4 regions of the Streptomyces sp. BK79 genome follow, and region 1 is predicted to be linked to each of the others. Evidence: riboswitches for the same ligand, from Rfam matches in the RefSeq annotation. Region 1 holds a riboswitch; each other region holds the start of a gene.
The links. Region 1 has a riboswitch for cobalamin ahead of ACFIF2_RS12655 (cobalamin biosynthesis protein). Riboswitches for the same ligand answer to the same signal wherever they lie in the genome.
Positions count from the first base shown of each region.

Region 2: it holds a riboswitch for cobalamin, as region 1 does, so the genes downstream of both, ACFIF2_RS16250 (ribonucleoside-diphosphate reductase subunit alpha) here and ACFIF2_RS12655 (cobalamin biosynthesis protein) in region 1, are expected to answer to the same signal.
Region 3: it holds a riboswitch for cobalamin, as region 1 does, so the genes downstream of both, ACFIF2_RS28055 ((2Fe-2S) ferredoxin domain-containing protein) here and ACFIF2_RS12655 (cobalamin biosynthesis protein) in region 1, are expected to answer to the same signal.
Region 4: it holds a riboswitch for cobalamin, as region 1 does, so the genes downstream of both, ACFIF2_RS17175 (energy-coupling factor ABC transporter permease) here and ACFIF2_RS12655 (cobalamin biosynthesis protein) in region 1, are expected to answer to the same signal.

Region 1 covers NZ_JBHVOC010000008.1:224,520-229,278, reverse strand. The annotation lists gene ACFIF2_RS12670 (class II aldolase/adducin family protein) at 675-1,370, opposite strand; gene ACFIF2_RS12665 (anion permease) at 1,595-2,830, shown strand; gene ACFIF2_RS12660 (hypothetical protein) at 2,865-3,086, shown strand; cobalamin riboswitch at 3,248-3,390, shown strand; gene ACFIF2_RS12655 (cobalamin biosynthesis protein) at 3,504-4,469, shown strand; gene ACFIF2_RS12650 (cobyric acid synthase) at 4,466-4,759, shown strand, end outside.
Region 2 covers NZ_JBHVOC010000011.1:198,770-203,528, reverse strand. The annotation lists gene ACFIF2_RS16250 (ribonucleoside-diphosphate reductase subunit alpha) at 1-2,358, opposite strand, end outside; cobalamin riboswitch at 2,482-2,640, opposite strand; gene mctP (monocarboxylate uptake permease MctP) at 2,730-4,340, opposite strand; gene ACFIF2_RS16240 (DUF3311 domain-containing protein) at 4,337-4,594, opposite strand; gene ACFIF2_RS16235 (GntR family transcriptional regulator) at 4,730-4,759, opposite strand, start outside.
Region 3 covers NZ_JBHVOC010000024.1:167,187-171,945, reverse strand. The annotation lists gene ACFIF2_RS28070 (aspartate/glutamate racemase family protein) at 561-1,199, opposite strand; gene ACFIF2_RS28065 (GNAT family N-acetyltransferase) at 1,265-1,609, opposite strand; gene panD (aspartate 1-decarboxylase) at 1,643-2,065, opposite strand; gene ACFIF2_RS28055 ((2Fe-2S) ferredoxin domain-containing protein) at 2,210-2,596, opposite strand; cobalamin riboswitch at 2,659-2,784, opposite strand; gene ACFIF2_RS28050 (endonuclease/exonuclease/phosphatase family protein) at 3,006-3,971, shown strand; gene ACFIF2_RS28045 (LacI family DNA-binding transcriptional regulator) at 4,060-4,759, shown strand, end outside.
Region 4 covers NZ_JBHVOC010000012.1:162,092-166,850, reverse strand. The annotation lists gene ACFIF2_RS17185 (chloride channel protein) at 1-960, shown strand, start outside; gene ACFIF2_RS17180 (potassium channel family protein) at 957-1,589, shown strand; cobalamin riboswitch at 1,643-1,827, shown strand; gene ACFIF2_RS17175 (energy-coupling factor ABC transporter permease) at 1,857-2,552, shown strand; gene ACFIF2_RS17170 (energy-coupling factor ABC transporter substrate-binding protein) at 2,549-2,890, shown strand; gene cbiQ (cobalt ECF transporter T component CbiQ) at 2,891-3,640, shown strand; gene ACFIF2_RS17160 (energy-coupling factor ABC transporter ATP-binding protein) at 3,637-4,485, shown strand; gene ACFIF2_RS17155 (MFS transporter) at 4,576-4,759, opposite strand, start outside.

The DNA of each region.
Region 1 (4,759 bases):
AAGGTGGGCACGGGGCGCGGGCGCGGGACACCGGGGACCGGTGTAACCCCGGACCGACGCCCGCCGGGTCCGAGGACGCCACCGGGCGGGTCCCCGGGGCGGGGTTCGCCCGGTCCCGGGGCGGCACCGGCCGAGTCCCGGTGGCAGCCCGGCTGGGTCCCGGAGGCGGCACGACTGGGTCCCGGGGCGGGGTTCACCCGATCCTCGGGCGGGGTTCAGCCGGTGCCGGGCGGGGGTACGGCCGACCCCCGGGCGGGACTTGGCCAGTCCCTGGCGGGATTCAGCCGGTGCCGGCCGGGCGTACGGCCGACCCCCGGGCGGGGTTCGCCCGGTCCCGGGGCGGCACCGGCCGAGTCCCGGACGAGCCACGGCCGAGTCCCGGAGGCGGCACGACTGGGTCCCGGAGGCAGCCCGGCCGAGTCCCGGAGGCAGGCCGGCTGAATCGCGGAGGCGGGTCGGCTGAATCGCGGAGGCGGGTCGGCTGAGTCGCGGGGCGGGGTTCGGCTCGGGTGCCGTGCGTTCGGTGTCCTGGCCGGGGGTGGGGGCGGGTCAGGGGCCCTGGCCGGAGGGCGGGGCAGGGGTCCCGGCCGGAGGGCGGGGCAGGGGTCCCGGCCGGAGGGCGGGGCAGGGGTCCCGGCCGGAGGGCGGGTCAGGGGTCCCGGCCGGAGGGCGGGTCAGGGGTGCTGGCCGTAGTTGTGGAGGCGTTTCGTCGCCTCCGTCAGCTGGGCGGGGGTCAGGAGGGACGGGGTGTGGTTCGGGACGGAGGAGGCGGTGAGCCAGAGGCGGCACATCCACTCGAGCTGGGCGGTGCGGTCGTAGGCCTGGTCGAGGGAGGTGCCGTAGGTGAGCGTGCCGTGGTTCTGGAGGAGGCAGGCGGTGCGGTCGGTGAGGGCGGCGAGCACGGAGCGGGCCAGTTCCTCGGTGCCGTAGGCCGCGTAGGGGGCGACCCGGACGGGGCCGCCGAGCGCGGCGGTCATGTAGTGGACCGGCGGCAGCTCCGGGACGAGCAGCGAGACCGCCGTCGCGTGCACGGCGTGGGTGTGGACGACGGCCCGGGCGTCCGTGGCGCGGTACACGGCGAGGTGCATGGGCAGTTCGCTGGTCGGGACCAGCGTGCCGAGCACCTGCCGGCCGTCGAGGTCGACGCCGGTGATGTCCGACGGGGCCAGACGGTCGTAGGGGACACCCGAAGGGGTGACCAGCACCGTGTCGCCGACGCGCACCGAGACGTTGCCGGAGGTGCCGACCACGAGCCCCTCCGCCACCGTCCGCCGGGCCGTCGCGACGAGGGCCTCCCAGGCGTCCGCGACGGCCGGCTCCCCGGCCCCGCGATCGTCCTCGCCGACCCCGTTGACCCGCGAATACGTCACACTCACCGTCTCCTCCCTGGCGCCCCGCGCCCCCTCGCACCGCCCGTCGACCGTGTCTGGCGGCGATCCTGCCAGGCACGTCTCCGGAGAGCATCGGACCGGGCACGCAGAGGGAGGCGGCGGTCCCGGTTCCGGTCACCGCGAAGCCCTGCTCAGTTCATCTTCCGTTCACTCTGGTTACCTACGTTCGTCCAGCCAATGACCTCGAACGATTGCCTGGGTAAATGGAAAGCTTCTCGCTGATCCTCGCGATTGTGGTGGTAACCGCACTCGCGTTCGATTTCACGAACGGTTTCCACGACACCGCGAACGCGATGGCAACGACCATTTCGACCGGTGCGCTCAAGCCCAAGGTGGCGGTGGCGATGTCCGCCGTCCTCAACCTTGTCGGCGCCTTCCTCTCGGTGGAGGTCGCCAACACGATCTCCAAGGGTCTCGTCGACGAGACCGGCATCCGTCCCGAGGTCATCTTCGCGGCCTTGGTCGGCGCGATCCTCTGGAACCTGTTGACCTGGCTGGTCGGACTCCCGTCCAGCTCCTCGCACGCCCTCATGGGCGGCCTGATCGGTGCCGCGATCGCCTCGGCTGGCGTCGGCGCGGTCCACGGCGACGTGCTCGTCACCAAGGTGCTCCTGCCGGCGATCGCCGCCCCCCTCGTCGCGGGCATCGCGGCGATGCTCGGCGCGCGGCTGACCTACAAGCTCGGCCGCAAGGCCGACGGCAAGGCCGCCGCGAAGGGCTACCGCGCCGGGCAGATCGCCTCCGCCGGCCTGGTCTCGCTGGCCCACGGCACCAACGACGCCCAGAAGACGATGGGCATCATCACCCTCGCCCTGGTGGCCGGCGGCGCCCTCGCCCCCGACTCCGACCCGCCCATGTGGGTCATCCTGTCCGCGGGCATCGCCATCGCCCTCGGCACCTACCTCGGCGGCTGGCGCATCATCCGCACCATGGGCAAGGGCCTGACCGACCTCCAGCCGCAGCAGGGCTTCGCCGCCCAGACCAGCGCCGCGACGGTCATCCTGGCCTCCTCCCACCTCGGTTTCTCCCTCTCCACCACGCACTCGGTCTCCGGCGCGGTGATGGGCGCGGGCCTCGGCCGCAAGGGCGGCGTGGTGCGCTGGTCCACGGCGACCCGGATGTTCGTGGCCTGGGGCCTGACCCTGCCGGCCGCGGCCCTGGTCGCCGCGATCGCCGAGTGGGTCTGCGGCCTGGGCGACTGGGGCACCGGCCTCGTCGCGGTCTTCCTGATCGCCTCCAGCGCCGCCATCTGGAAGATCTCCCGGCGTGAGGTCATCGACCACACCAACGTCGTCGACGACGCCGAGCAGTCCGGAGTGGTGACCCAGGCGATGGCCGCCGTGTCCCCGCCCCCGGCGGGCGTGAGCGAGGACCTGACGGCCACCATCCCGGCCGCCGAGTCCGAAGCCAAGACCCCGTCGGCCACCACCACCGTCTGAGCCCGCTCCCCGGGTACGAAGGAAGCGAACCTCCATGAGCATCGACTGGGCAGCCCTCGGCTCCGTCTTCGGGGTCAGCCTCGTGGCGACCGTGGTCCTGGTGGGCCTGTTCACCCTCGGCATCGTCGGCCTCTCCCGTCAGGAGCGCGCCGTCGCCCAGGGCGGCTCCGCCGGCCTCGCGGTCACCGGCGCCTACGCCTGCTTCGCCGCCTGCGCGGCGGCGGTGGCGTACGGCATCTACCTGATCGTCGCCTGACCGCCGGTCTCCGCACCGACGGCCCACCACGCGCGCACTCCTGAGGCGGGGCGCGGGACGGACTCCACCGTCCCGCGCCCCGCCTTCGCGTGGACCGGCGCGCACCGGCGGTGTGTGGGGCTTCGCACACTCCCCCCTCGCTGGTCAACGGCAAGTTGACGGGTGTTCGCGGGCCGTGGTGGACTGCCGGAGCCATTACGGCGGCACGAGAGGAAGCCCGGTGCGAATCCGGCGCGGTCCCGCCACTGTGACCGGGGAGCAGATCCCCGGCAGCCAGGAACTCTCACCGCCGGTCTCTTCGAACCAGGGCGCGGACACCCTGAGTGAGGACATATCGCCATGCGCGGCTGCCGTTCCAGGTACAGCGGACCCCGGTCCACCAGCGACACGCTCCCCCGCCCCGCGGCCGGTTGAGCCGTGCGCGCCGAACGCGTCTTCGCGTACGGCGCCGCCGCCGGCCTCCTCGGTGACCTCCTCCTCGGCGACCCGCGCCGCGGACACCCGGTCGCCGCGTTCGGCCGTGCCGCCGGTGCCGTGGAACGGGTGCTGTGGCACGACCACCGGGGCTGGGGCGCGCTGCACACCGCCGTGTGCGCCGGTGGCGCCGCCGCCCTCGGCCTGGCCGCCACCCGCGCCGTACGCCGCTCCCCCGCCGCCTCCGTCGCGCTGACCGGCGCCGCCACCTGGGCCGTCGTCGGCGGGACCTCGCTGGCCCGCGAGGCGCGCGCCATCGGCCGGGCCCTGGACGCCGGGGACGTCGAGGCCGCCCGGGCGCGGCTGCCGCACCTGTGCGGACGCGACCCGCAGGCGCTGGACGCGGACGGGATCGCCCGGGCCGTCGTGGAGTCCGTCGCCGAGAACACCTCGGACGCGGTCGTGGGCGCCCTGGTGTGGGGCGCGGTGGCCGGGGTCCCCGGGCTGGCCGGCTTCCGGGCCGTGAACACGCTGGACGCGATGGTCGGCCACAGGTCCCCCAGGTATCGCCGCTACGGCTGGGCCTCGGCCCGGCTCGACGACGTCGCGGGCTGGCCGGGCGCCCGCCTGACCGCCGTACTGGCCACCGTGGCGGGCGGGGATCCGCGGGGTGCCGTACGGGCCTGGCGCGCCGACGCCGGACGGCATCCGAGCCCCAACGCCGGTCCCGTGGAGGCGTCCTTCGCGGGCGCCCTGGGCGTGCGGCTCGGCGGGACGCTCTCCTACGGCGGGCGGGTCGAGCACCGGCCCGTCCTCAACGGGGCGGCGGGACGCGCCGTCCGGGCCGGTTCCGGCGACATCGACCGGGCCGTGCGGCTCTCCCGGCGCGTGGGCTGGCTGGCGCTCGGCGTGTGCGCGGGCGCGCGGCTGCTGGCCCGCCGGTCACTCACGAAGGGACGTACGTCATGAGCGGTGGCCTCCTCGTCGCCGGCACCACCTCCGACGCCGGCAAGAGCGTCGTCACCGCCGGGATCTGCCGCTGGCTGGTGCGGCAGGGCGTGAGGGTCGCGCCGTTCAAGGCGCAGAACATGTCGCTCAACTCGTTCGTGACCCGGGAGGGCGCGGAGATCGGCCGGGCGCAGGCCATGCAGGCGCAGGCGTGCCGCGTGGAGCCGACCGCACAGATGAACCCGGTGCTGCTGAAGCCGGGCGGCGAGCAGAGCAGCCAGGTGGTGCTGCTGGGCAAGCCGGTCGGCGAG
Region 2 (4,759 bases), on a different contig from region 1:
TTCCAGGGAGCAGGCGACGGCCTCTTCGGGGGCCGGCTGCGGGACGGTGGCGGCGCGCGCGGCGCGGGCGATGCGGGTCGCCGGGCGCGAACGCAGGTAGTACGTGGTCTTCAGGCCCTGCTTCCAGGCGTACGCGTACATCGAGGAGAGCTTCCCGATGGTCGGCGTCTCCAGGAACAGGTTCAGCGACTGGGCCTGGTCGAGGTAGGGGGTGCGGGCGGCGGCCATGTCGATCAGGCCGCGCTGCGGGATCTCCCAGGCGGTGCGGTACAGCGCGCGGACGTCCTCGGGGATCCAGGAGAAGCCCTGCACCGAGCCGCCCGCCTCGCGCAGCGCCTCGCGGGTGCGGGCGTCCCACACGCCGAGCCGCTTGAGGTCGTCCACCAGGTACGAGTTGACCTGGAGGAACTCGCCGGACAGGGTCTCGCGCTTGAACAGGTTCGACACCTGCGGCTCGATGCACTCGTACACGCCCGCGATGGAGGCGATGGTCGCCGTCGGGGCGATCGCGAGGAGCAGGGAGTTGCGCAGGCCGGTGGTGGCGACGCGCTCGCGCAGGGCGGCCCAGCGCTCCGGCCAGGTGTGCTCGACGCCGTAGTGGTCGGGGTGCAGCACACCCCGGGCGGTACGGGTCTTGTCCCAGGCCGGCAGCGGGCCGTTGCGCTCGGCGAGGTCGGCGGAGGTCTCGTACGCGGCGAGCATGATCCGCTCGGCGATACGGGTGGAGAGGGCCTTGGCCTCGGGTGAGTCGAAGGGCAGGCGGAGCCGGAAGAAGACGTCCTGGAGGCCCATCGCGCCCAGGCCCACCGGCCGCCAGCGGGCGTTGGAGCGGCCCGCCTGCCCGGTCGGGTAGAAGTTGATGTCGACGACCCGGTCCAGGAAGGTGACGGCGGTGCGGACGGTGGCGTCCAGCCGCTCCCAGTCCATGTCGCCGGCCGCGTGGTCCACGAACGCGCCGAGGTTGACCGAGCCCAGGTTGCAGACCGCCGTCTCGCCGTCGTCCGTGACCTCCAGGATCTCCGTGCAGAGGTTGGAGGAGTGGACGACGTGGCCGGGTTCCGCGGTCTGGTTGGCGGTGCGGTTGGCGGTGTCCTTGAAGGTCATCCAGCCGTTGCCGGTCTGCGCGAGGGTGCGCATCATACGGCCGTACAGCTCACGGGCGGGCAGCGTCCTGCGGGCCAGCCCCGCCGCCTCCGCCGCGCGGTACGCCGCGTCGAACTCCTCGCCCCACAGGTCGACCAGCTCGGGCACGTCGGAGGGGGAGAACAGCGACCACGGCCCGTCGGCGTCCACCCGGCGCATGAACTCGTCCGGGATCCAGTGCGCCAGGTTCAGGTTGTGCGTGCGGCGGGCGTCCTCGCCGGTGTTGTCGCGCAGCTCCAGGAACTCCTCGACGTCCGCGTGCCAGGTCTCCAGGTAGACCGCCGCCGCGCCCTTGCGCCGGCCGCCCTGGTTCACGGCGGCGACCGAGGCGTCGAGCGTCTTCAGGAACGGGACGATGCCGTTGGAGTGCCCGTTGGTGCCGCGGATCAGCGAACCCCGGGCGCGGACGCGGGAGTAGGCGATGCCGATGCCGCCGGCGTGCTTGGAGAGGTTGGCGACCTGGTGGTAGCGGTCGTAGATGGAGTCCAGCTCGTCCTTCGGGGAGTCCAGGAGGTAGCAGGACGACATCTGGGCGTGCCGGGTGCCGGAGTTGAAGAGGGTGGGGGAGGAGGGCAGGTAGTCGAGGCGGCTCATCAGCCCGTACAGGGCGGCGACCTCGTCGGCGGACCTGGTGCTGTCGTCCTCGGCGAGACCGGCGGCCACGCGCAGCATGAAGTACTGGGGGGTCTCGACGACCTTGCGGGTGATCGGGTGGCGCAGCAGGTAGCGGCTGTACACCGTGCGCAGGCCGAAGTAGCCGAAGCGGTCGTCGGCGGCCGGGTCGGTCAGCGCGTCGAGGCGGTCCGCGTGCAGCCGGACGAACGCGGCGGTGCGGTCGGCGATCAGGCCCTCGCGGTGGCCGGCGGCGACCGACCCGGTGAAGGAGGTGACGCCCTGGGAGGCGGCCTCGGCGCGGATGGCGAGGGTCAGCAGCCGGGCGGCCAGCCGGGAGTAGACCGGGTCCTCGGAGATCAGGCCGGCCGCCGCCTCGGTGGCGAGTTCGCGCAGCTCGGCCTCGTCCGCGCGGGCGGACCGGCCGCGCAGCGCGGCGGCGGCGACCCGGCCGGGGTCGGCGTCGGGGAGGTCGGCGGTCAGCCCGGTCAGGGTCCGCAGCAGGGCGGCACCGGGCCCGTCGGACTCCTCGGCCACCGGGGTCGCTGAAGCGGTGGTCGACAACGGGGCCGCTGAAGCCGGGTCGGCTGGCGCGATGGTCACGTGGGGCACTCCCTCGCTCGGCACGGGACCTGGCGGAGGGCAGGGGGCAGCTCACGAGCGCACGCGGCGTCGCGTCCACCGGCCCACTCCACGAGGCCCGGACGTCATGGCACCCGGACCGGGACGGCCGGGCGCACTGTCGGCAGGTCCTCGGACTCAAGCCCGTGCGTAGACACGTGAAGACGCGAACACGCACAAGTACACCGTTGCGGGACAGTTCCGGATTCGCACCGGATTCCCCTGCGGCGACAGCGAGCACGAGCATACATCTTGTGCCGGGCCCGGCGACCACCCCCAGATGTTGTGTCCCGATGTCCGCGGGCACGACAACGGGCCGCCGGATCCTCCGACGGCCCGCCGTGTGTCAGGGGTCAGTGCGAGGTGCCCGCCGTGGCCGGCGGCAGCTCCACCTCGACACCCGGGTCGCCCGCGTCCGCCGTGTAGTCGCCGGGCTTGGTCTCGTCGACGCCGTCGGGGGCCTTGGCCGCCCGCAGGACGAAGGTCAGGACCACGGTGACCAGGACGTTCAGCACGAAGGCGGTGAGACCGATGTAGCCGATCTCGCCGATGCCGGGGATCTCGTCGGAGGAGCCGCCGAAGTGCTTCTGCGTCGGTGAGGCCACCCCGTACGCGGCGACCGTGCCGTACACCATGCCGACCGCCCAGCCGCCGAGCAGCGCCCAGCGGTGGAACCAGCGGGTGAACAGGCCGCCGACCAGGGCCGGGAAGGTCTGCAGGATCCAGATGCCGCCGAGCAGCTGGAAGTTGATCGCGACCGTCTTGTCCATGCCCAGGACGAAGACCAGCGCGCCCACCTTCACCAGCAGCGACACCAGCTTGGAGACCTTGGTCTCCTGGGCCGGGGTGGCGTCCGGCTTGATGAAGTCCTTGTAGATGTTGCGGGTGAAGAGGTTCGCCGCCGCGATCGACATGATCGCCGCCGGGACCAGCGCGCCGATGCCGATGGCCGCGAAGGCGACGCCCGCGAACCAGTCCGGGAACATGGTCTCGAACAGCTGCGGGATCGCCAGCTGCCCGTTCTCCACCTTCACGCCCGCCGCGATCGCCATGAAGCCCAGCAGCGCCAGCAGGCCCAGCATCAGCGAGTACAGCGGCAGGATCGTGGTGTTGCGCCGGATCACCTCACGGCTGCGCGAGGACAGCGTCGCGGTGATCGAGTGCGGGTACATGAAGAGCGCGAGCGCCGAGCCGAGGGCCAGGGTGGCGTACGTCCACTGGCCGCCGTGGTCCGGCACCAGTCCGCCGTTGCCCGACTCGGTGAACTTGTCGCCCGCGGCCGCGAAGATGTCGTCGAAGCCGCCCAGTTTGATCGGGATGTAGATGATGGCCACCGCGATCACGATGTAGATCAGCGTGTCCTTCACGAAGGCGATCAGCGCGGGCGCGCGCAGCCCCGACGAGTAGGTGTACGCCGCCAGCACACCGAAGGCGATCAGCAGGGGCAGGTCCTTGATGAACCAGTTGGTGTCCTCGCCGCCGCCGACGCCCATCACGTCCAGCACGGCCTGGATGCCGACCAGTTGGAGCGCGATGTACGGCATCGTCGCCAGGATGCCGGTGACGGCGACCGCCAGCGACAGGCCCTTCGAGCCGAACCGGCCGCGCACGAAGTCCGAGGTCGTCACGTAGCCGTGCTTGTGGGAGACCGACCACAGCCGCGGCAGGAAGGTGAAGATCAGCGGGTAGACCAGGATCGTGTACGGCACCGCGAAGAAGCCGGCCGCGCCCGCCGCGTAGATCGCCGCCGGTACGGCGACGAAGGTGTACGCCGTGTACAGGTCGCCGCCCAGCAGGAACCAGGTGACCCAGGTGCCGAACGAGCGGCCGCCGAGGCCCCACTCGTCGAGGCTCTGGTCGTTCGCGGCCTTGCGCCAGCGGGCGGCCAGGAAGCCCATGGCGGTGACGAGCAGGAAGAAGAAGATGAAGACGGCGAGCGCGACGCCGTTCACGCCGTCGTTCACTTGGCCCCGCCTTCCCGGCGGGCGCGCTGGTCACGCTGCCACAGCTTGTAGGCGACCATCGTCAGCGCGGTGGAGATCAGCACCCACGCCATCTGGTACCAGTAGAAGAACGGGATGCCGATGAAGGCCGGGTCCGTCTTCGCGTACGAACCGACCCAGATCATGGCGACGAACGGCGCGAAGAGACAGACGCCGATGACGACGCGCACCGGCGTCACCACCGGCCCTCTGCTCACTGGTGGGGCTTGTGACATGAGGCGGCTCCGTCCCCTAGCTGATCACCTCGTACAGTGCGCAGGAATGTAGGTGACGGTGCCGGGAGAGCGGAAGACCTCGTCCGCATATCGGTCCCCAACCGCAACGTCGGGGCTGGTGGGGCGGGGAGCCGGTCAGTCCTGGGGCCGCTTCAGGCGGGCCAC
Region 3 (4,759 bases), on a different contig from region 1:
CTTCGTACGGTTCAGCTGAGCGGTGGCCCCGGTTCCGGGTTGGGCACTGGCTCCGGCCCCGGCGGGACCGGCGACGGGGAGGGCCCGGGCGGTCCCGGATGCGGGGGCGGCGGGGTCGGCTGGGGGCCGGGACCCGGAGGCTGGGGCGTCGGCTCCGGGCCGGGGCCCGGGGGCGGAGGCGTCGGTTGCGGGCCGGGCCCGGGGGGCGGAGGCGGTGGGGTCGGCTCCGGGCCGGGGCCCGGGGTCGGCACCGGGTCAGGGTGCGGCTGCGGCTCCGGGTCGGGTCCGGGAGTGGGTCCCGGGGTGGGCCCGGGCGGGACGGGATCCGGATACGGGTTCGTCATGGCGCTGTCCTCCGGCCAGTCGGTCGACATCGGCTCTGGACTTGTCCCCCGCCTACCCGAGGTCCGCCTCCGCAGTCACTCCCCCGCACGATCGGGTGGGTCCGGGGTGGCCCGAGTGGCGCAAGCGGGATGCCCGACGAGGGTCGCCGAGGGGCCGACGACGAGCCCGGGAACCGGGGACGGCGGGCGCGGCACCGAGCACGGAGCGGGCGGGCGTCACGCGAGACGTGCCGCCGCGGCGGCGGCGGCCAGTCCCGGCGCGGGGCTGGCCAGCACGGGAACCGCGGTCCCGGCCGACTCCCGGGCCGGCGCCATGGAGGCCTGGGCCAGGACGATCACGTCGGCGTCGGTGACCGCGTCGGCCGCTTCGGCCACCCGCTTCACGTAGCCCTCGGTGTCGCCGGTCTCGAACCGCGACCAGGCGTCGTCGACCACTCGGGTCCGCACCTCGACGGGACGGCCGGCACGCCGGGCCTCCTCCTCGATCAGCGCGACCGTGGGCGCGAGGGTGCTCTCCACCGCGGCGAGGACGGCGACGCGCGGACCGGCGGCCACCGCGGCGGCCGCCATCGGCCGGTCGACGCGGAGCACCGGCACACCGGCCCCGGCGCCGGCCGCCTCGGCGACCGCGCCGATGGTGGAGCAGGTGCACAGGACGGCCCGCGCTCCTTCCGCGACGGCCCGCCGCAGCACGGCTCGGACGGCGTCCGTCACCGCCTCCGGCCCGTCGCGCCTGGCCCGGTCCAGCAGTTCGGCATCGACGTGGTGCCGCAGCTCCAGACCCGGGTGCGCCTCGTCGCGCAGGGCGTCGAAGACCGGGACGTGCATGGACGAGGTGTGCAGCAGCGCCAGCACGCACGTCTCCTTTGTCGCTATGTCGTCTTGTCGCGGTCAGTCCGGGCAGGGCGGTCCCGAACCGCTCAGAAACGCTCAGGGTGCGCCACGAGCCACTCCTTGGCCGCACGCAGCAGCTCGGGGTCGGCCGCGGGCGCCTCGTCGGGGTGGCGCTCGGCCCACTTCACGACGTACGGACACAGCGGGGCGACGACCACGCCCTCACCGCGCGCGAGGGCGTACAGCTCACGCGCCAGCGAGCCCGCGATGCCCTGGCCCTCGTGGTCCGGCTCGACGACGGTGTGCACGGGGACGAGGGCCCGTTCGGGGGCGTCCAGGACGAAGTACTCGATGCGGCCGACCACCTCGCCGGCCGCGATCGCCTCCAGGCGGCCCGCCGCCCGGTCGTCCCGGATCTCGATGTCGCTCACGGCCACGCTCCTAGTCCGCGCAGATTCGGTACGTCAGGCCGACGCGACGGCCTGCGGGCTGCGTTCCTGGTCCGAACCGGGCACCGGTTCCGACGCGTCCGCGCCCAGGGCGACGATACGGTTGCCGCCGTCCACGTGCACGACCCGCGGTCGCAGCGACCGCGCCTCGGCGTCGGTGACCTGAGCGTAGCTGATGATGATCACCAAGTCGCCGGGGTGGACGAGATGGGCTGCGGCCCCGTTGATCCCCACGACTCCGGACCCCCGCTCGCCCTCGATGACGTACGTCTCCAGGCGGGCGCCGTTGGTGATGTCCACGATGTGCACCAGCTCGCCGGGCAGCAGGTCGGCGGCGTCCAGCAGATCGGCGTCGATGGTCACCGAGCCGACGTAGTGCAGGTCGGCCTGGGTGACGGTGGCGCGGTGGATCTTCGACTTGAACATGGTACGAAACACGAAGAAACTCCCGATTCGTCTGCTCCCTGCCCGCGTCCGCGGGTCAAGGGCGTTCTTCGGAGACTACCTCGGTTCGTGTGCCCGGTCAGCCGTCCCGGGCGTTCCGGGATCCACACCACACCCGCCCCTCGACGGCTCCCCTCGCTACTCCACGCGCGGCACTCCACGCGCGGCGGCGCGGCGCCCGGGCGGGGCGCAGGTGTACAGGTCGAGGATGTCCGGCAGGGGCGCGACGCCGGGGCCGCCGGCGCGGACCCAGGCGACGATGTCCTCGGTCGCCCCGGGGTCGTTGACCAGGCCCAGCCACACCGGCCGTCCGCCGGCCGCGCGGCCCTCGGCGGAGGGCTGCACGACGATGACGTTGGCCTGGTCGCACACGTCGAGGCACGCGGAGACACGGACGGGTGCCGCCGCGCGCAGGCGCTCGGTCTGGGCGGCGTGGTCGACACCGGTCACCTTGGGGCTGCCGCAGCAGCAGTCCCGGCACACGACGATGCGGCACGGTACCGGTTCCACGGGTGGTGCGGGCATGGCGCGCCTTCCCTCTCTCCGGGGAGATCCGCCCCGGTGGTTCGCGGAGGAGGCGACCGCGTGAGTCTCCTGGCTCTCGGGTCGAGGCGCGTCCCGGCCTTCCCACCCGGCATCGGGCAGTGGCCTGTCGGGAAGCGCTCGCCGATCACAGTGGCGGGACCGCGCCGGGTTCACACCGGCTTCCTCGTCCGCCGTCGCCTTGTCGCCGGCCATCATTCCATCGCGCGGTCGTCCGCACGGCAGCGGTCCGGGCGAATGTCAGCAGACAGGTCTTCCTCGTCGGCGAGTTCGGCGACCGGGCGTCCTGCGGTCCGGTGTCCGCTCGCCCGCCGGTGGCCTCCGGACACGACCGGAACCGGTCACACTCGATCACTCGTCCTGGGGCAGGAGGACGAGCGGACGGGAAGCGATGCGGGATCGGGTGGATGTGCGGGGCCTGGTGGGCCGGTTGGGCCGGGGGCGTGGGCGGGGGGTCGCGGCGGCGGCGGTGCTGACGGCCGTTCTGTTGCTGTGCCACGGGGTGGTGCCCAACGCGGTGGGCGGGCTGGGCAGTCTGCTGGAGTCGTTCCTGCCGTGGCTCGGTGCGGTGGTCGTGGTGCTGTTCGTCCTGGCGCTGGTGCGCCGCTCGGCCCTCGCGCTGGTGGCGCTGCTCCTGCCGGTGGCCGCCTGGACGTACCTCTTCGGCGGTCTGCTGCTGCCCGCGCCGGGCCCCGGCACCGCCGACCTGGTCGTGGTGCAGCACAACGTCAGCGACGAGAACGCCGACCCGGCCGGCACGGCCCGCGCCCTCGCCGGCGCCGGGCCCGACCTCATCGCGCTCCAGGAACTGGTGCCCCCGGCACTCGACGCGTACGAGCGGACGCTCGCGCCCGACTACCCGTACCGGGCGGTCCGGGGCACGGTCGGGCTGTGGTCGAGGCATCCGCTCGCCGACGCCCGGACGCTGGACATCAGACCCCGGGGCATCACCGGGGAGTGGAGCCGCGGGCTGCGGGCCGAGGTACGCACCCCGCGCGGTGCGGTCGCCGTGTACGTCGCGCATCTGCCGTCGGTCCGCGTCGGGGCGAGCGGGTTCTCGTCGTCCCGGCGCGACGAGAGCGCCGCTCTGCTGGGGGACGCCGTCGCGGCCGAGCGGCTGAGCCGGGTGATCCTGCTGGGCGACCTCAACGGCACGGTCGACGACCGCGCGCTGGATCCGCTGACCAGCCGCCTGGACGTGGCCGAGCGGGGCGTCGCGCTGAGCTTCCCGGCGGGCTTCCCGCTGGCCCGGATCGACCAGGTCATGGCCCGCTCCGCGACCGTCCGGCACCTCCGCGTCCTGCCCGCCACCGGCAGCGACCACCTCCCGGTCGCCGCCCGGATCGGACTGGGATGAACGGGGCGTACGCCGCGCCGCCGGACGGACCCGGCTCGAGGGAGCCGGAGAGCAAGCCGCTTGCGGGGCTTGCGTTAGCCTTTCGTGTGTGACGCGACGACTTGCTCAGGTGGCGAAGAAGGTTGGGGTCAGCGAGGCCACGGTCAGCCGGGTCCTCAACGGCAAGCCGGGGGTTTCCGAGGCGACCCGCCAGTCCGTCCTGAGCGCGCTGGACGTCCTGGGATACGAGCGGCCGACGCAGTTGCGGGGCGAGCGGGCGCGGCTGGTGGGGCTGGTGCTGCCCGAGCTGCAGAACCCGATCTTCCCGGCGTTCGCCGAGGTCATCGGCGGCGCGCTGGCCCAGCAGGGGCTGACGCCGGTGCTGTGCACCCAGACCAAGGGCGGCGTCTCCGAGGCCGACTACGTCGAGTTGCTGCTCCAGCAGCAGGTGTCGGGGGTGGTGTTCGCCGGCGGGCTGTTCGCCCAGGCGGACGCCCCGCACGACCACTACCGGCTGCTGGCGGAGCGCAACATCCCGGTCGTGCTGATCAACGCGTCCATCGAGAACCTGGACTTCCCGTGCATCGCCTGCGACGACGCGGTGGCCGTCGAGCAGTCCTGGCGCCACCTGGTCTCCCTGGGGCACGAGCGGATCGGCCTGGTGCTCGGCCCCTCCGACCACATCCCCTCCCGCCGGAAGCTGGCCGCCGCCCGGGACGCGGCGAAGGCCATGGGCGTCGAGCTGTCCGGCGACTTCGTCGAGCGGTCGATGTTCTCCCTTGAGGGCGGCCAGGCGGCGGCGTCCCGTC
Region 4 (4,759 bases), on a different contig from region 1:
CTGGGTCCCGAGGCGCCGCTGATGGCGGTCGGCAGCGGGCTCGCCCTGCTGGCCGTACGGCGGGCACGCGCGACCGGGGACCCGAGGGCGCGCGCCGTCCTGGCCACGGCCGGCTCCACCGCCGCGATCTCCACGATCCTCGGCGGACCGGTGGCCGCGGCCGTCCTGCTGATCGAGGGCGCGGGGCTCGCCGGCGCGCAGCTGGTGGCCCTGCTGCTGCCCTGTCTGCTGGCCAGCGCGGCGGGGGCGCTGGTCTTCACCGGCTTCGGTGAATGGACCGGCCTGAAGATCGGCGCCCTCGCCCTGCACGACGTACCGCCGGGCACCGATCCGGACGCCGGCGACTTCCTGTGGGGCGTGCCGACGGCGGCGCTGATCGCGGTGCTGATCACGGCGGCCCGCGAACTGGGCCGGCGCACCGTCTCCTGGACGGGGCGGCACACGGCCTCGCGCACCGTCCTGTGCGCCACCGCGGTCGGTGTCTGCCTCGCCGCGTACGCCCTGATCACCGGCCGCTCCCCGGCGGAGGCGGCCCTGTCCGGTCAGGCCACCCTCGGCGAGCTGGCGGCCCACCCGCACGCCTGGTCCGTCGGCGCGCTGGTGGCGCTGGTCGCGTGCAAGGGGCTGGCCTGGGGCATCGCGCTGGGGAGTCTGCGCGGCGGCCCGATCTTCCCGGCCGTCCTGCTGGGCACGGCGACGGCCGTGGCCTGCTCCGGGCTGCCCGGCTTCGGCACCACCCCGGCCCTCGCCCTCGGCATCTCCGCCGCTGCCGCCGCGGTGACCGGGCTGCCGCTGACCAGCGCGGTGCTGGCGGTGCTGCTGATGGGCGGGGAGGCGTACGACCAGATGCCGTTGATCGTCACCGCGTCGGTCGTCGCCTTCGTCGTCACGCAGTTGGTGAGGCGGACGGGGCCGAAGGCCGCCGAGGGCCCGGCGGAGCCCCGGGAGACGCCGCGATGAGGCGCCGGGCGGACCGGCCGGCCGCCGGCCGGCGTGCGGGCCTGCCCTGGCTCGTCCGGGCCGGTGTCGCGGCGGCCGTGGTCGCGGCCTACTTCCTCCTCCCCCTCGACCACCTGGGCCCGCGGCGGCCCGTGCTGAGCTGGCTGCTGTTCGCCCTGCTGCTGACCGTCGTGGCCGCGCTGCTGCTCCGGCAGATCCGCCACGTGCTCGTCAACCGCCCGAACACCCGGCCCGGAGTGGTCATCACCCTGCTCATCGTCCTGTCCGTGCACGTCTTCTCGGCCGCCTACTACGCCCTCGCCAAGACACCGGGCGAGTTGACCGGTCTGGGCACCCGCGTCGACGCCCTGTACTTCACGGTGGTCACCCTCGCCACCGTCGGCTACGGCGACATCACCCCGCACGGCCAGTCGGCACGGGTCGTGACGGTGCTTCAGATCGTGTACAGCTTCGTGTTCCTCACCGCCGCCGCGACCGCGCTGGCGCAGCGGATGCGCGACATGGTGGTCCGGCGGCCGGAACGGGACCGGCGGGACGGGCAGGACCGGCGGGACGGGCAGGCCGGACAGGACCGCCAGGGCGGGCAGGACGGGCAGGATCGGCAGGCAGGACAAGACCGGCACGGGTGACGGCGGGGTGCCGCCGGACCCGAGGCCCGCTTGTCACCGCACCGGTGGGAGCACTACTGTCGCCACGCCTTGGTGAACGGGAAATCCGGTGTGATGCCGGTGCGGCCCTCGCCACTGTGAATCGGGAAGTCCGGCTCCGGCCCTCAGGGGCAGCCACTGGGTCCTAGGACCCGGGAAGGCGGAGCACGGGCGGTGGTACCCGTAAGCCAGGAGACCGGCCAAGGCGCGTCGTCCATCCACGAGGTGCTGGAGAGGGTCTGCTGAGCCATGCACATCGCCGAGGGCTTTCTGCCACCGGCGCACGCGATCGCCTGGGGTGTCGCGTCCGCGCCGTTCGTCGTCCACGGAGTCCGGTCACTCACCCGTGAGGTCAGGGAGCACCCGGAGAGCACCTTGCTCCTCGGCGCCGCCGGAGCCTTCACGTTCGTCCTGTCGGCCCTGAAACTGCCGTCGGTCACCGGGAGTTGCTCCCACCCGACCGGCACCGGCCTGGGCGCGATCCTGTTCCGGCCGCCGGTCATGGCGGTCCTGGGCACCATCACCCTGCTCTTCCAGGCGCTGCTGCTCGCCCACGGCGGGCTGACCACGTTGGGCGCCAACGTCTTCTCGATGGCGATCGCCGGCCCCTGGGCCGGCTACGCCGTCTACCGGCTGCTGCGCCGCTACGACGTCCCGCTGATGGTCACCGTGTTCTGCGGGGCGTTCGTCGCCGACCTGTCCACGTACTGCGTCACCAGCGTGCAGCTGGCGCTGGCCTTCCCGGACGCGGGCAGCGGATTCCTGGGCGCGCTCGGCAAGTTCGGGTCCATCTTCGCCGTCACGCAGATCCCGCTGGCGGTCAGCGAGGGCCTGCTCACGGTGCTCGTGATGCGGCTGCTGGTGCAGTCCAGCAAGGGTGAACTGGCCCGGCTGGGCGTGCTGTCGGCGAAGACCCGGACGGAGAAGCAGGCGGTGGCCCGATGAGCCGCAACGCGAAGATCAACGCCCTGCTGCTGCTCGCCGTGGCCGCGCTGGCGGTGCTGCCGCTGGTGCTGGGGCTCGGCGACCACAAGGAGGAGCCGTTCGCCGGGGCCGACGCCGAGGCCGAGACGGCGATCACGGAGATCGAGCCGGACTACGAGCCGTGGTTCTCGCCGCTGTACGAGCCGCCGTCCGGGGAGATCGAGTCGGCCCTGTTCGCCGTGCAGGCCGCGCTCGGCGCGGGTGTGCTGGCGTACTACTTCGGGCTGCGCCGGGGCCGGCGGCAGGGCGAGGAGCGGGCGGCCGCGGCCGCCCGGCGGGACGCGCCCGAAGGGGACTGAGTGCTGCCGATCGACGCGGCCGCGCACAGCAGCCGCTGGCGCCGTCGCCACCCCGTGGACAAGGCCGTGCTGGGGCTGGGTCTGACCGTCCTCGCGGTCTCCCTGCCGCCCTGGCCGGGCGCGGCGCTGGTCCTGGTGACGGCGCTCGCCGTGCTGCTCGGCCCGGCGGGCGTACCCCGGCGCCGGCTGTGGCGGGCCTACCGGGTGCCGCTGGGCTTCTGCGTGACGGGCGCGCTGCCGCTGCTGGTGCGGGTGGGGGGCGCGGACGGGTTCCTGACGGTGGCGGAGGGCGGGGCGGTGCGCGCCGGTGAGCTGCTGCTGCGCACCTCGGCGGCCTCCCTCGGGGTGCTGCTGTTCGCGTTCACCACGCCGATGTCCGACCTGCTGCCCCGCCTGGTGCGGGCGGGGGTGCCGGCGCCGGTGGTGGACGTGGCGCTGGTGACGTACCGCATGAGTTTCCTGCTGCTGGACTCCGTGCGCCGGATCCGCGAGGCGCAGGCGGCGCGCCTGGGGCACACCACCCGGGCCGCCGCCTGGCGTTCGCTGGGCGGGCTCGGGGCCACGGCGTTCGTGCGGGCCTTCGACCGGGCGGCGCGGTTGCAGCACGGGCTCGCCGGACGCGGGTACGACGGCACCCTGCGCGTCCTGGTGCCCGAGGCCCGCGTCTCGGTGCCGTTCACGGCGGCGAGCGTCGCGCTGCTGGCGGCGCTGGCCGCCCTGACCCTCGTACTGGAAGGACCGCTGTCGTGAGCGAGACCGTCGGGACGGCTCAGCCGGCGCCGGTAGCCCTGCGGGGCGTGTCCTTCGCGTACGAGGAGGGCCCGGACGTCCTCACCGGGCTGGACTTCGCCGTGGTCGCGGGGCGCGCCCTCGCGTTGCTGGGCCGCAACGGCAGCGGCAAGACCACGCTGATGCGGCTGCTCAGCGGCGGACTCAGGCCCGGCGCGGGGACGTTGACGGTCGACGGGGAGCCGGTGACGTACGACCGGCGGGGGCTGACGCGGCTGCGGACCACCGTGCAACTGGTGGTGCAGGACCCGGACGACCAGCTCTTCGCGGCCTCGGTGGCGCAGGACGTGTCCTTCGGGCCGCTCAACCTCGGCCTGCCGGACGCCGAGGTCAGGTCCCGGGTCGGGGAGGCGCTGGACGCCCTGGACATCGCCGCGCTCGCCGACCGGCCCACCCACCTGCTGTCGTACGGGCAGCGCAAACGGACCGCGATCGCCGGGGCCGTCGCGATGCGGCCCCGGGTGCTGATCCTGGACGAGCCGACCGCCGGGCTCGACCCGGACGGCCAGGAACGGCTGCTCGCCACCCTGGGCCGCCTGCGCGCGGGCGGCACCACCGTGGTGATGGCCACCCACGACGTCGACCTCGCCCTGCGCTGGTCCGACGACGCCGCCCTGCTCACCCCGGCCGGGGTGCACACCGGCCCGACGGACACGACGCTGGCCCGGGCGGACCTGCTGCGGCAGGCGGGCCTGGGCCTGCCGTGGGGGGTCGCGGCGGCCCGGCTGCTGCGCGCGCGGGGCCTGTTGACCGGGTCGGCGGCGGGCCCGCGCACGCCCGAGGAGCTGGCCGCGCTGGCGGACTGACGGGGACGGCACCCCGCCGGCGCCGACCCGGGCTCACCGCGCGGCGTCGCGGTACCCGCGGTCCGGGCGACGGCCGGCTCCTCCCGGGGATCACCGCGCGGCGTCGCTGAACTCCGGGTCCCGGGTGCCGGCCGGCTCCTCCTCGGGCCGCTGCCGGGCGGCGGCGCGGCGGCCGGGCAGGACGGCGAGGACGATCAGGGTTCCCGCGGCCATGATGATCCCGCCGACCAGGCTGGTCGTGGCGACACCGTGGGCGAAGGACTGGTTCACGGCG